DNA from 3 places in the Bradyrhizobium sp. Kon10 genome. Region 1 is predicted to be linked to each of the others. Evidence: predicted binding sites of a transcription regulator. Region 1 holds the regulator's gene; each other region holds the start of a gene.
What was found. Region 1 encodes HrcA, which represses chaperone genes, less so after heat shock. Its sites were predicted from a motif close to GTTAGCACTCNCNNNNNGNGAGTGCTAAC; they were not measured.
Positions count from the first base shown of each region.

Region 2: a site for HrcA is predicted at 1,993-2,021, ahead of AC0L2O_RS18900 (co-chaperone GroES). Genes of this name have one in related genera too.
Region 3: a site for HrcA is predicted at 1,578-1,606, ahead of AC0L2O_RS14855 (co-chaperone GroES). Genes of this name have one in related genera too.

Region 1 is NZ_JBVVOZ010000041.1:30,976-34,249, forward strand. It holds gene rph (ribonuclease PH) at 1-477, opposite strand, end outside; gene hrcA (heat-inducible transcriptional repressor HrcA) at 663-1,751, shown strand; gene grpE (nucleotide exchange factor GrpE) at 1,850-2,467, shown strand; gene pncA (bifunctional nicotinamidase/pyrazinamidase) at 2,617-3,274, opposite strand, start outside.
Region 2 is NZ_JBVVOZ010000012.1:168,783-172,056, reverse strand. It holds gene AC0L2O_RS18915 (NupC/NupG family nucleoside CNT transporter) at 1-575, shown strand, start outside; gene AC0L2O_RS18910 (cupin domain-containing protein) at 702-1,229, opposite strand; gene AC0L2O_RS18905 (usg protein) at 1,393-1,680, opposite strand; gene AC0L2O_RS18900 (co-chaperone GroES) at 2,064-2,378, shown strand; gene groL (chaperonin GroEL) at 2,421-3,274, shown strand, end outside.
Region 3 is NZ_JBVVOZ010000009.1:23,199-26,472, reverse strand. It holds gene groL (chaperonin GroEL) at 1-1,024, opposite strand, end outside; gene AC0L2O_RS14855 (co-chaperone GroES) at 1,186-1,482, opposite strand; gene AC0L2O_RS14850 (hypothetical protein) at 1,802-2,323, shown strand; gene AC0L2O_RS14845 (protein phosphatase CheZ) at 2,573-3,274, opposite strand, start outside.

The sequences.
Region 1 (3,274 bases):
GACGTTGTCACGCAGCACGTTGGCCTTGATCATGTTGCGCGTCTTCATCCAGCTGATGCAATCGGCGAGTGCGACCCAGGCGCCGGTGATGGACGCCGTGCGGGTGCCGCCGTCGGCCTGGATCACGTCGCAATCGACCGTGATCTGGCGCTCGCCCAGCGCTTCGAGATCGACGATGGTGCGCAGCGAGCGGCCAATCAGGCGCTGGATTTCCACGGTGCGGCCGCTCTGCTTGCCCGCCGAGGCCTCGCGGCGGGTACGTTCCAGCGTGGCGCGCGGCAGCATGCCGTATTCGGCGGTGACCCAGCCGCGGCCCTGGCCCTTCAGCCAGGGCGGCAGCCGCTCTTCCAGCGTCGCGGTGACCAGCACATGGGTGTCGCCGAATTTCACCAGGCAGGAGCCCTCCGCGTATTTGACCACGCCGCGCTCCAGTGTCACGGGGCGCAATTCATCGGGCGCACGGCGGCTTGGCCGCATGGGAAATCCTCCAAAACTCGCAGGGATTGAGCTGTTCGCGGTGCTTGTAGGGGGGGTGAGGGTGAGCGGCAAGGGCTTTTCGGTCCGCAAGGCAAGCTTGGGGCAACCTTCAACCAACCGCAAAACCCCGCTTGTCAGGGCGCTCCCGGATAGACAAATTACAAGCAGCCGAGAGGAGTTACGCCGTGGCCCATCACGATCCGATCCATCTGATCGCGCCGCGCGCGGGCCTCGCCCAGCTCAACGAGCGGTCTCGCGACATCTTTCGTCAAATCGTCGAGAGTTATCTCGCGACCGGTGAGCCGGTCGGCTCGCGCAACATTTCGCGCCTGATCGCCATGCCGCTGTCGCCGGCGTCGGTGCGCAATGTCATGGCCGATCTGGAACAGCTCGGCCTGATCTATGCGCCGCACACCTCCGCCGGCCGTCTGCCGACGGAACTCGGTCTGCGCTTTTTCATCGACGCCCTGATGCAGGTCGGCGATCTCACTGAGGCCGAGCGGCAGTCGATCCAGAGCCAGCTCGCCTCCGTCGGCCAGGCGCAATCGGTCGAGGCGGCGCTGGACCAGGCGCTGACACGGCTGTCCGGCCTCACCCGTGCCGCGGCCGTGGTGCTGACGCCAAAGTCCAATTCGCGGCTGAAGCACATCGAATTCGTCCGCCTGGAACCGGAAAAGGCGCTGGTGATCCTGGTCGGCGAGGACGGCCAGGTCGAAAACCGCGTGCTGGCGCTGCCGCTCGGAGTTCCTTCCTCGGCGCTGACCGAGGCCGGCAATTTCCTCAATTCCCGTATCCGCGGCCGCACGCTGGCCGAGGCGCGGCTCGAGCTCGAGACCGCGCTCGGAGAGGCGCGCGCGGAACTCGATCAACTGACCCAGAAGGTGATCTCGGCCGGGATTGCAAGCTGGTCCGGCGGCGAGAACGAGGATCGCCAGCTCATCGTCCGCGGGCACGCCAATTTGCTCGAAGATCTGCATGCGCTGGAGGATCTCGAGCGGGTGCGCCTGCTGTTCGACGATCTTGAGACCAAGCGCGGCGTCATCGACCTGTTGGGGCGCGCGGAAACCGCCGAAGGCGTCAGGATTTTCATCGGTTCGGAGAACAAGCTGTTCTCCCTGTCCGGCTCCTCGACCATCATCTCGCCCTATCGGGATGCCGCCGGCCACATCGTCGGCGTCTTGGGCGTGATCGGGCCGACACGGCTGAATTATGCCCGTGTGATCCCGACCGTGGACTACGCCGCCCGCATCGTCAGTCGCCTTCTGGGCGGCTGACCGGGCTTGGGGCCGATCACGGGCGCTTGATTTTCCCCGTCCGAAGCACGATATCCGGGCCAGCAAAATCCCGTCAGACGAGTTCGAGAAAGTAGTCGATGACCGATCGAGACCGGCAACCTGAAGACACGGCCGCTGCGACCGGCGAGCCCGTGGTGTCGAAGCCCTACATCATGCCCGACGATCCGGAGCCCGGCTCGGTCGAACTGCTGCAGAAGGAAGCCGCCGAGGCGCGCGACCGCATGCTGCGGACGCTGGCCGAGATGGAAAATCTGCGCAAGCGCACAAGCAAGGAAGTCGCCGATTCCAAGCTCTACGGCATCACCGGCTTTGCCCGTGACGTGCTCGACATCGCCGACAACCTCCAGCGCGCGCTCGATGCCGTTCCGGCGGAAGCGCGGGCCAATGCCGATGCCGGCCTGAAGGGGCTGATCGAGGGCGTCGAGCTCACCGAGCGCTCGCTGCTCAACGCGCTGGAAAAGCACGGCGTGAAGAAATTCGATCCGCAGGGCCAGAAGTTCGACCCGAACTTCCAGCAGGCAATGTTCGAAGTGCCCGATCCGTCGGTGCCGGCAGGCACCGTGGTGCAGGTCATGCAGGCCGGCTACACCATCGGCGAGCGCGTGCTGCGTCCGGCGCTGGTCGGCGTCGCCAAGGGCGGCGCGAAGGCCGCGCCCGCGGCCAACAGCAATGAGTCGAACGGCGCGGCCAATTAGCTCTCCGACCCTCATGGTGAGGAGCCGCGCCCTTGCGCGGCGTCTCGAACCATGAAGGCCAAGATGTAGCAGCGAGGCCTTCATCCTTCGAGACGCGCGCGAAGAAGCGCGCTCCTCAGGATGAGGATTTGGCAGTTCGATCCCGCCTTTTACGCGCTCACCGCGATATCCGCAGACTGGATCCGCTTCACGCCGGCCTTGGCCATATCGGCCCAGGCTTTTGCCAGCGAGCCCTGATTGTCGATGCCGCGGCAGCCGTCTTCCACGACATAGACCTCGAAGCCCGCCTTGCGCGCATCGAGCGCGGTCCAGGCGACGCAGAAGTCGGTCGCCAGCCCCGCGACGAAGACGCGCTTGATCTTGCGCGCCTTCAGATAGCCGGCGAGACCGGTCGAGGTCTTGCCGTCAGCCTCGAGGAAGGCCGAGTAGCTGTCGACGTCCTTGTGAAAGCCTTTGCGGATGATGAGCTCGGCCTGCGGGATCGAGAGATCCTTCGACAGCGAAGCGCCGTCGGTGCCCTGCACGCAATGGTCGGGCCATAGCACCTGCTTGCCATAGGGCAGGTCGATGGTCTCGAACGGCTTCTTGCCGGAATGCACCGATGCAAACGAGACGTGGCCGGGCGTATGCCAGTCCTGCGTCATCACCACGTTTGCGAATCCCTTGGCCACCTTGTTGATGACCGGCACCACCTGCTCGCCTTCCTTCACCGCGAGGCTGCCGCCCGGAAGGAAGCAGTTTTGCACGTCGATCACGAGCAGCGCGGACGTGTCGTCCGGCTTGATTGAGGCCGCTGCAAAAAGCGCG
Region 2 (3,274 bases), on a different contig from region 1:
TCATGGTGCCGGAGACCAGCGACAAGCGCACCGGCGGTGCGCTCGAGGATCCGGAGATGCAAGTCTCCAGCACGATGGATGCGATCGTGAAAGGCACCGGCGCAGGCCTCGAGCTGCTGCTCAACATCGTCGCCATGCTGCTGGTGCTGGTGGCGCTGGTCTATCTCGTCAATGCGATCCTCGGATTGCTGCCGAACATCGGCGGCGGCGCGATCTCGCTGCAACGCCTGCTTGGGCTGGTGATGGCGCCGGTGTGCTGGCTGATGGGACTGCCCTGGGATCAGGCGGTGACGGCGGGAAGCCTGATGGGCACCAAGACCGTCCTCAACGAATTGATCGCCTATGTCGACCTGTCAAAACTTGCGCCGGACGCGCTCGATGCCCGCTCGCGGCTGATCATGCTGTACGCGATGTGCGGCTTCGCCAATTTCGCCAGCCTCGGCATCATGATCGGCGGCTTGGGGGTGATGGCGCCGGAGCGGCGCGAGGAGATCAACGCGCTGGGGCTGAAGTCGATCGTGTCGGGCACGCTGACGACGTGTTTGATGGGGGCGGTGGTGGGGGTGTTGACGTAGGTTTCTCCCCGCCGTCATTCCGGGGCGATGCGCAGCATCGAGCCCGGAATCCATTTCACTTCGCGTGATGCCGCCCGATGGATTCCGGGTTCGCGCCAAGCGGCGCGCCCCGGAATGACAAGGAGGTCACGCCTTCAACTCCACCGTCTTGAACTCCGCCGGCAAAATCACTTCCAGCAGCTCGACGTCATCCGAATAATCCAGGATCATGTGCTTGATCCTCGGCGGCTGGGTCCAGGCACTGCCTTGCCTCATCAGGGTCTCGCCCTCGCCCTCCATGTAGGTCTTCACCCACCCCTTGAGCACGTAGACCATCTGGAAGTCGACGGCATGGAAGTGGAGCTTCGACACTTCCTCCGTATTGCAGGGGCCTTGCAGGCGGATCACGTGCGCTTGCGCCAGACCGTGGGAGGCAGCGGCGATGCCGAGGTCACGGTATTTCGCATAGGCGCGCAGACCGTCGGCCTTGAAGTCTTCCTCGCGGTAATGGCTGATCGCGATCCGCTGCTTCGGGCGCGCAGCTTTTTTCGGAGTGACAGCACGAGCCTTCGCCTTCACCGCCTTGCGCGCCGATGATCGCGCAGCCGCCTTGGCTCCGCTCCGCTTCTTCACCGCGGCTTGCGTTGCGCTGCGCGATTTTGCTTTCTTGGCCATGGGCCGCCTCCCGCTTTTGTTGTGGGGGAGACGCTAGCACGGAAACGATTTCGTAGCTTGGGCAAAGCGGAGCGTGCCCACCATTAGCAAAACGCGATCGCGGAGAGATGGTGGGCACGGCGCGCGAAGTGCGCGCCCAGTCGCCCACCTTGCAGGACCTCGCTCAATGCAGCCTGAACACGCCGTCCACGGCGCGCAGTTCGGCCGGCTTGATCAGCTTGGAATGCGCGACGGTCACCGAATGAAGGGGACCATCGAGCTTCTCCTGCCAGAAGGCCAGGAAATCCTTCAGCGCCGGGAATTTCGGAAACATGTCGTAGTTCTGCCAGACATAGGTCTGGAGCAGCGAGGGATGATCCGGCATTCGATAGAGAATTTGCGCCGTCGTCAGCCCATACCCCAGCACTTGCTTGCGGAAATCGTCCGAAACAACCCCAACCCGCGTGACCATGCCAACCTCCTTTGCAGGAGCGCATATTCAGGGGTGGCTCGGTTTCACCGGGAGCCACCCGGTGGAGATGCGCTCACATGAGACAAATGTGACGCAAACTGACAATCCATCTCAAGCCCAAAAGTTTAACAAGCTGTTGAAATTCAATGCGTTAGCAGCAGAAGGGGCACCGTGCTAATACGGTCCCTATAGCCCGGCTCAAGGCTGGTTAACGATGGCAAGGAATTCTGGCAGCCGGCGCTTCCGAGTGCTTATTTTTCTGCTAGAAGCCCTTGCCCCCGCAAAAATCCTGCCCTATTTGAAGCTTGCCTGCGTAGCACTCGCGGGTATCGACTGCTAACACCCCGAAATCATCAACCCGAGCAATTGCTTAGGAGGACTGCATGAAATTCCGTCCGCTTCACGACCGCGTCGTGGTCAAGCGCATCGACGCAGAAGAGAAGACCGCTGGCGGCATCATCATTCCCGACACGGCCAAGGAAAAGCCCTCGCAGGGCGAAATCGTCGCTGTTGGCCCCGGCGGCCGCGACGAAGCCGGCAAGCTGATCGCGATCGACCTCAAGGTCGGCGACCGCGTGCTGTTCGGCAAGTGGTCCGGCACCGAAGTCAAGATTGACGGCCAGGACCTGCTGATCATGAAGGAGAGCGACGTCATGGGCGTTCTCGAAGTCAGCGAGTCCAAGAAGAAGGCGGCCTAAGAGCCTCACCCTCTCCAGTCAAACCCTCAAGGAAAAATTCAGATGGCCTCCAAAGAAGTCAAATTCGGCGTCGATGCACGCGACAAAATGCTGCGCGGCGTCGACATCCTCGCCAACGCCGTCAAGGTGACGCTCGGCCCCAAGGGCCGCAACGTCGTGCTCGACAAGTCGTTCGGCGCTCCCCGCATCACCAAGGACGGCGTCACCGTCGCCAAGGAGATCGAGCTCGAGGACAAGTTCGAGAACATGGGCGCGCAGATGGTGCGCGAAGTCGCCTCCAAGTCGGCTGACGCGGCCGGCGACGGCACCACCACCGCAACCGTGCTCGCGGCTGCGATCGTCCGTGAGGGCGCCAAGTCGGTTGCCGCCGGCATGAACCCGATGGACCTCAAGCGTGGCATCGACCTGGCCGTGGAAGCCGTGGTCGCCGACCTCGTCAAGAACTCCAAGAAGGTCACCTCGAACGACGAGATCGCCCAGGTCGGCACCATCTCCGCCAACGGCGATGCCGAAATCGGCAAGTTCCTCTCCGACGCCATGAAGAAGGTCGGCAACGAGGGCGTCATCACGGTTGAGGAAGCCAAGTCGCTCGAGACCGAACTCGACGTCGTCGAAGGCATGCAGTTCGACCGCGGCTACATCTCGCCTTACTTCGTCACCAACGCCGACAAGATGCGCGTTGAAATGGACGACGCCTACATCCTCATCAACGAGAAGAAGCTCTCCTCGCTGAACGAGCTGCTGCCGCTGCTCGAGGCCGTGGTGCAGACCGGCAAGCCGCTGGTGATCGTCGCCGAGGACGTCGAAGGCGAAGCCCTCGCGACCCTGGTCGTGAACCGCCTGCGCGGCGGCCTGAAGGTCGCGGCCGTCAAGGCTCCGGGCTTCGGCGATCGCCG
Region 3 (3,274 bases), on a different contig from region 1:
TCTCCGGCTTCTTGCCGGCGCCCTTGACGATGGTGGTGTTCTCCTTGTCGATCACCACCTTGCCGGCACGTCCCAGCATCTTCACCGTGACGTTCTCGAGCTTCATGCCGAGGTCTTCGGAGATGAGCTGGCCGCCGGTGAGGATCGCGAGGTCCTCCAGCATGGCCTTGCGGCGATCGCCGAAGCCCGGCGCCTTGACGGCGGCGACCTTGAGGCCGCCACGCAGGCGGTTGACGACCAGGGTGGCCAGCGCCTCGCCCTCGACGTCCTCGGCGATGATGACGAGCGGCTTGCCCGACTGCACCACGGCTTCCAGCACCGGCAGCATGGCCTGCAGGCCGGAGAGCTTCTTCTCGTGCAGGAGGATGTAGGCGTCCTCGAGCTCGGCGGTCATCTTCTCGGCGTTGGTGACGAAGTAGGGGCTGAGATAGCCGCGGTCGAACTTCATCCCCTCGACGATGTCGACTTCGGTATCGAGCGACTTGTTCTCCTCGACGGTGATGACGCCCTCGTTCCCGACCTTCTGCATCGCCTGGGCGATCATCTTGCCGATGGCGCTGTCGCCGTTGGCCGAGATGGTGCCGACCTGGGCGACTTCGGAGGAGGCGGCGACCGGCTTGGCACGCTTCTCGATGTCCTTGATCACGGCTGCGACCGCGATGTCGATGCCGCGCTTGAGGTCCATCGGGTTCATGCCGGCGGCGACCGACTTGGCGCCTTCGCGCACGATGGCCTGGGCCAGCACGGTCGCAGTGGTGGTGCCGTCGCCGGCGAGGTCGTTGGTCTTGGAAGCGACCTCACGGACCATCTGGGCGCCCATGTTCTCGAACTTGTCCTCGAGCTCGATCTCCTTGGCGACGGTGACGCCGTCCTTGGTGATGCGGGGCGCGCCGAACGACTTCTCGATGAGGACGTTGCGGCCCTTCGGGCCGAGCGTCACCTTGACGGCGTTGGCGAGAATATCGACGCCGCGCAGCATGCGATCGCGCGCGTCTCCGGAAAACTTGACGTCCTTGGCAGCCATGATCTGCAATCCCTGTTATTCGTGATGTGTCTTGTTTGGTGATGTGTCTTGTGTGCTCGTCGCATCAATTCCGGGATCCGTGGGTCGAACCCGGCGGAACGATGCATGCCCGGATCTGACGATCCGGGCATGGTATTCAGCGGCCGTTCAGGGCTCTGGCCTTAGGCCATCACGCCCATGATGTCCGACTCTTTCATGATCAGGAGATCTTCGTTGTCGATCTTGACCTCGGTGCCCGACCATTTGCCGAACAGCACGCGGTCGCCGACCTTGAGGTCGATCGGGATCAGCTTGCCGGCCTCGTCGCGCCCGCCGGGACCGACGGCGATGACTTCGCCCTGGGACGGCTTCTCCTTGGCGGTGTCGGGAATGATGATGCCGCCCTTGGTCTTTGCCTCGGCATCGATACGTTTGACCACGACACGGTCATGCAGTGGACGAAATTTGGACTTAGCCATGACGTTTCCCTTTGGAGGCTCGGTTTTCCGAAAGCAGCGGAAGTGGGTGAGGGCAGCGCTGCCATCCACCCTCTTCCCGAGGATCGAACGGCGCGCTTAGCAATCGGTGTTTCCGAGTGCTAATAGTACGCCCGGGAATATGGCTTGGCTGCGATCCTGTCAAGCAAAGGTGGTTAAGCGATTGGTGAGGCGGATATAGGATGGTGAGTTCGGAAGCTCGATTCCGGTGCGGGCGTATATCAGGACGTCATTGCTCCGGCAGCATTTTTGCGCTTGGCTGCGGGAGGGGTGCGGCCGTGGTCTTGTTTGGGGGGAAGCGATGATCAGTTCAGCACATGCGCGCACGGTTGCCCATCTGGCGGCGGCCTCTTGCCTGGCGCTGCTGCTTGGCGCCTGCGGCGGCGGCATGAGCCTGCCGTCCTTCTCGTCGTCGCAGCCGGCGCCCGAGTCCGAGCCCGGCCAGGCGCCGGAAATGCCGGCGTCCATCCGTGCCGACGAGATCGTCGGCCGCTGGGGTCTGGCCTCGTTCCAGAACCCGGCCGATCGCGCCCGCACCGAGGCGGCTGCGCGGGCCCAGTGCAAGAATCCCTACGTGATCGGCGCCGGCACCTCCGGCGGCGTGGTCATGCATCTGGCCGACCAGGCGACCCCGCAGGAACTGCGGCTGAAGGGCTCGCCAGGCGGCAAGAACTATATCGGCCCGCCCGGCCCGACACCCGGCGAGCAGGACCGCGAGATCGTCTCCTTCGACGGCCGCGTCATGATCACCCGCTTCGTCGACAAGGACGCCGCCACCCGCTACGGCAACATGGTCTACGTCCGCTGCGCACCAAGGGCGTAAGGCGGACCGCGCTGCTTCTTTCCCTCTCCCCTTGTGGGAGAGGGTGGATCGCCGCGTAGCGCGGCGAGACGGGTGAGGGGTTTCTCTCCCCGCGTTAAACTCTCACTTTCGAGTTTGCTGAAACAACCCCTCATCCGGCGCTTCGCGCCACCTTCTCCCACAGGGCGAGAAGGGAAGCAGCTGTGCAAGACAATAAACAAAAAACGCCGGCTTGCGCCGGCGTTTTGTTTTTTACTCTGTCGCGCCTACTCAGTCGAACAGCGCGTCGATATCGTCCTGCGAGGCGTGGCCGACGTCGCCAGCGAGCTTCGGGCCGTTGAGGAGCTTTTCGTCGTCGCTGCGGCTGTCGGCCTGCGGCACCACGTGGGACTTGATGGCGTCGACGCCGCCCCAGATCTCCATCATCGCGTTGATGTGCTGCTCGATGAATTTCATCGTGCCCATGACCTTGCTGATGCGCTGGCCAGTCAAGTCCTGGAAGTTGCAGGCCTCGAAGATCGAGATGACGCGTTCCTGGATGTCGTCGGCGAGCCGCTTCTGCTGGTCGGCCGATTGCACCTTGGTCATCGCGCTGGCCGCCTGGTCGATCGACTCCGCGGCTTCGAGGATCTGCTGGGTGGCCTGCTCGGTACCACCGACCACGGCGCCGAGCTCGCCATTGACCTTGGCCATTTCGCCGCCGTCGAAGCTCTTGCCGTGCAGGGTCGCGATTTCGCGCTTGGTGCGGTCGATGGCGTCATGGATCAGGTCGAGCTCGACCTTCAGCTTCTCGCACTGTTCGATCTGGGCCCGGTAGGTCTCGAGCTTGACGCGGGCGTCTGAGAGCTCCTGCTCCGTCGTGGCGTCGATCACCGCCATGGCTGCGCTGCCGGACAAGGGCACGCTGCCCTTGGCCATCTGTGCGCGGATCGCACGCAGCTCGGCCATGATCTCGCTATGCATCGGGCCTGC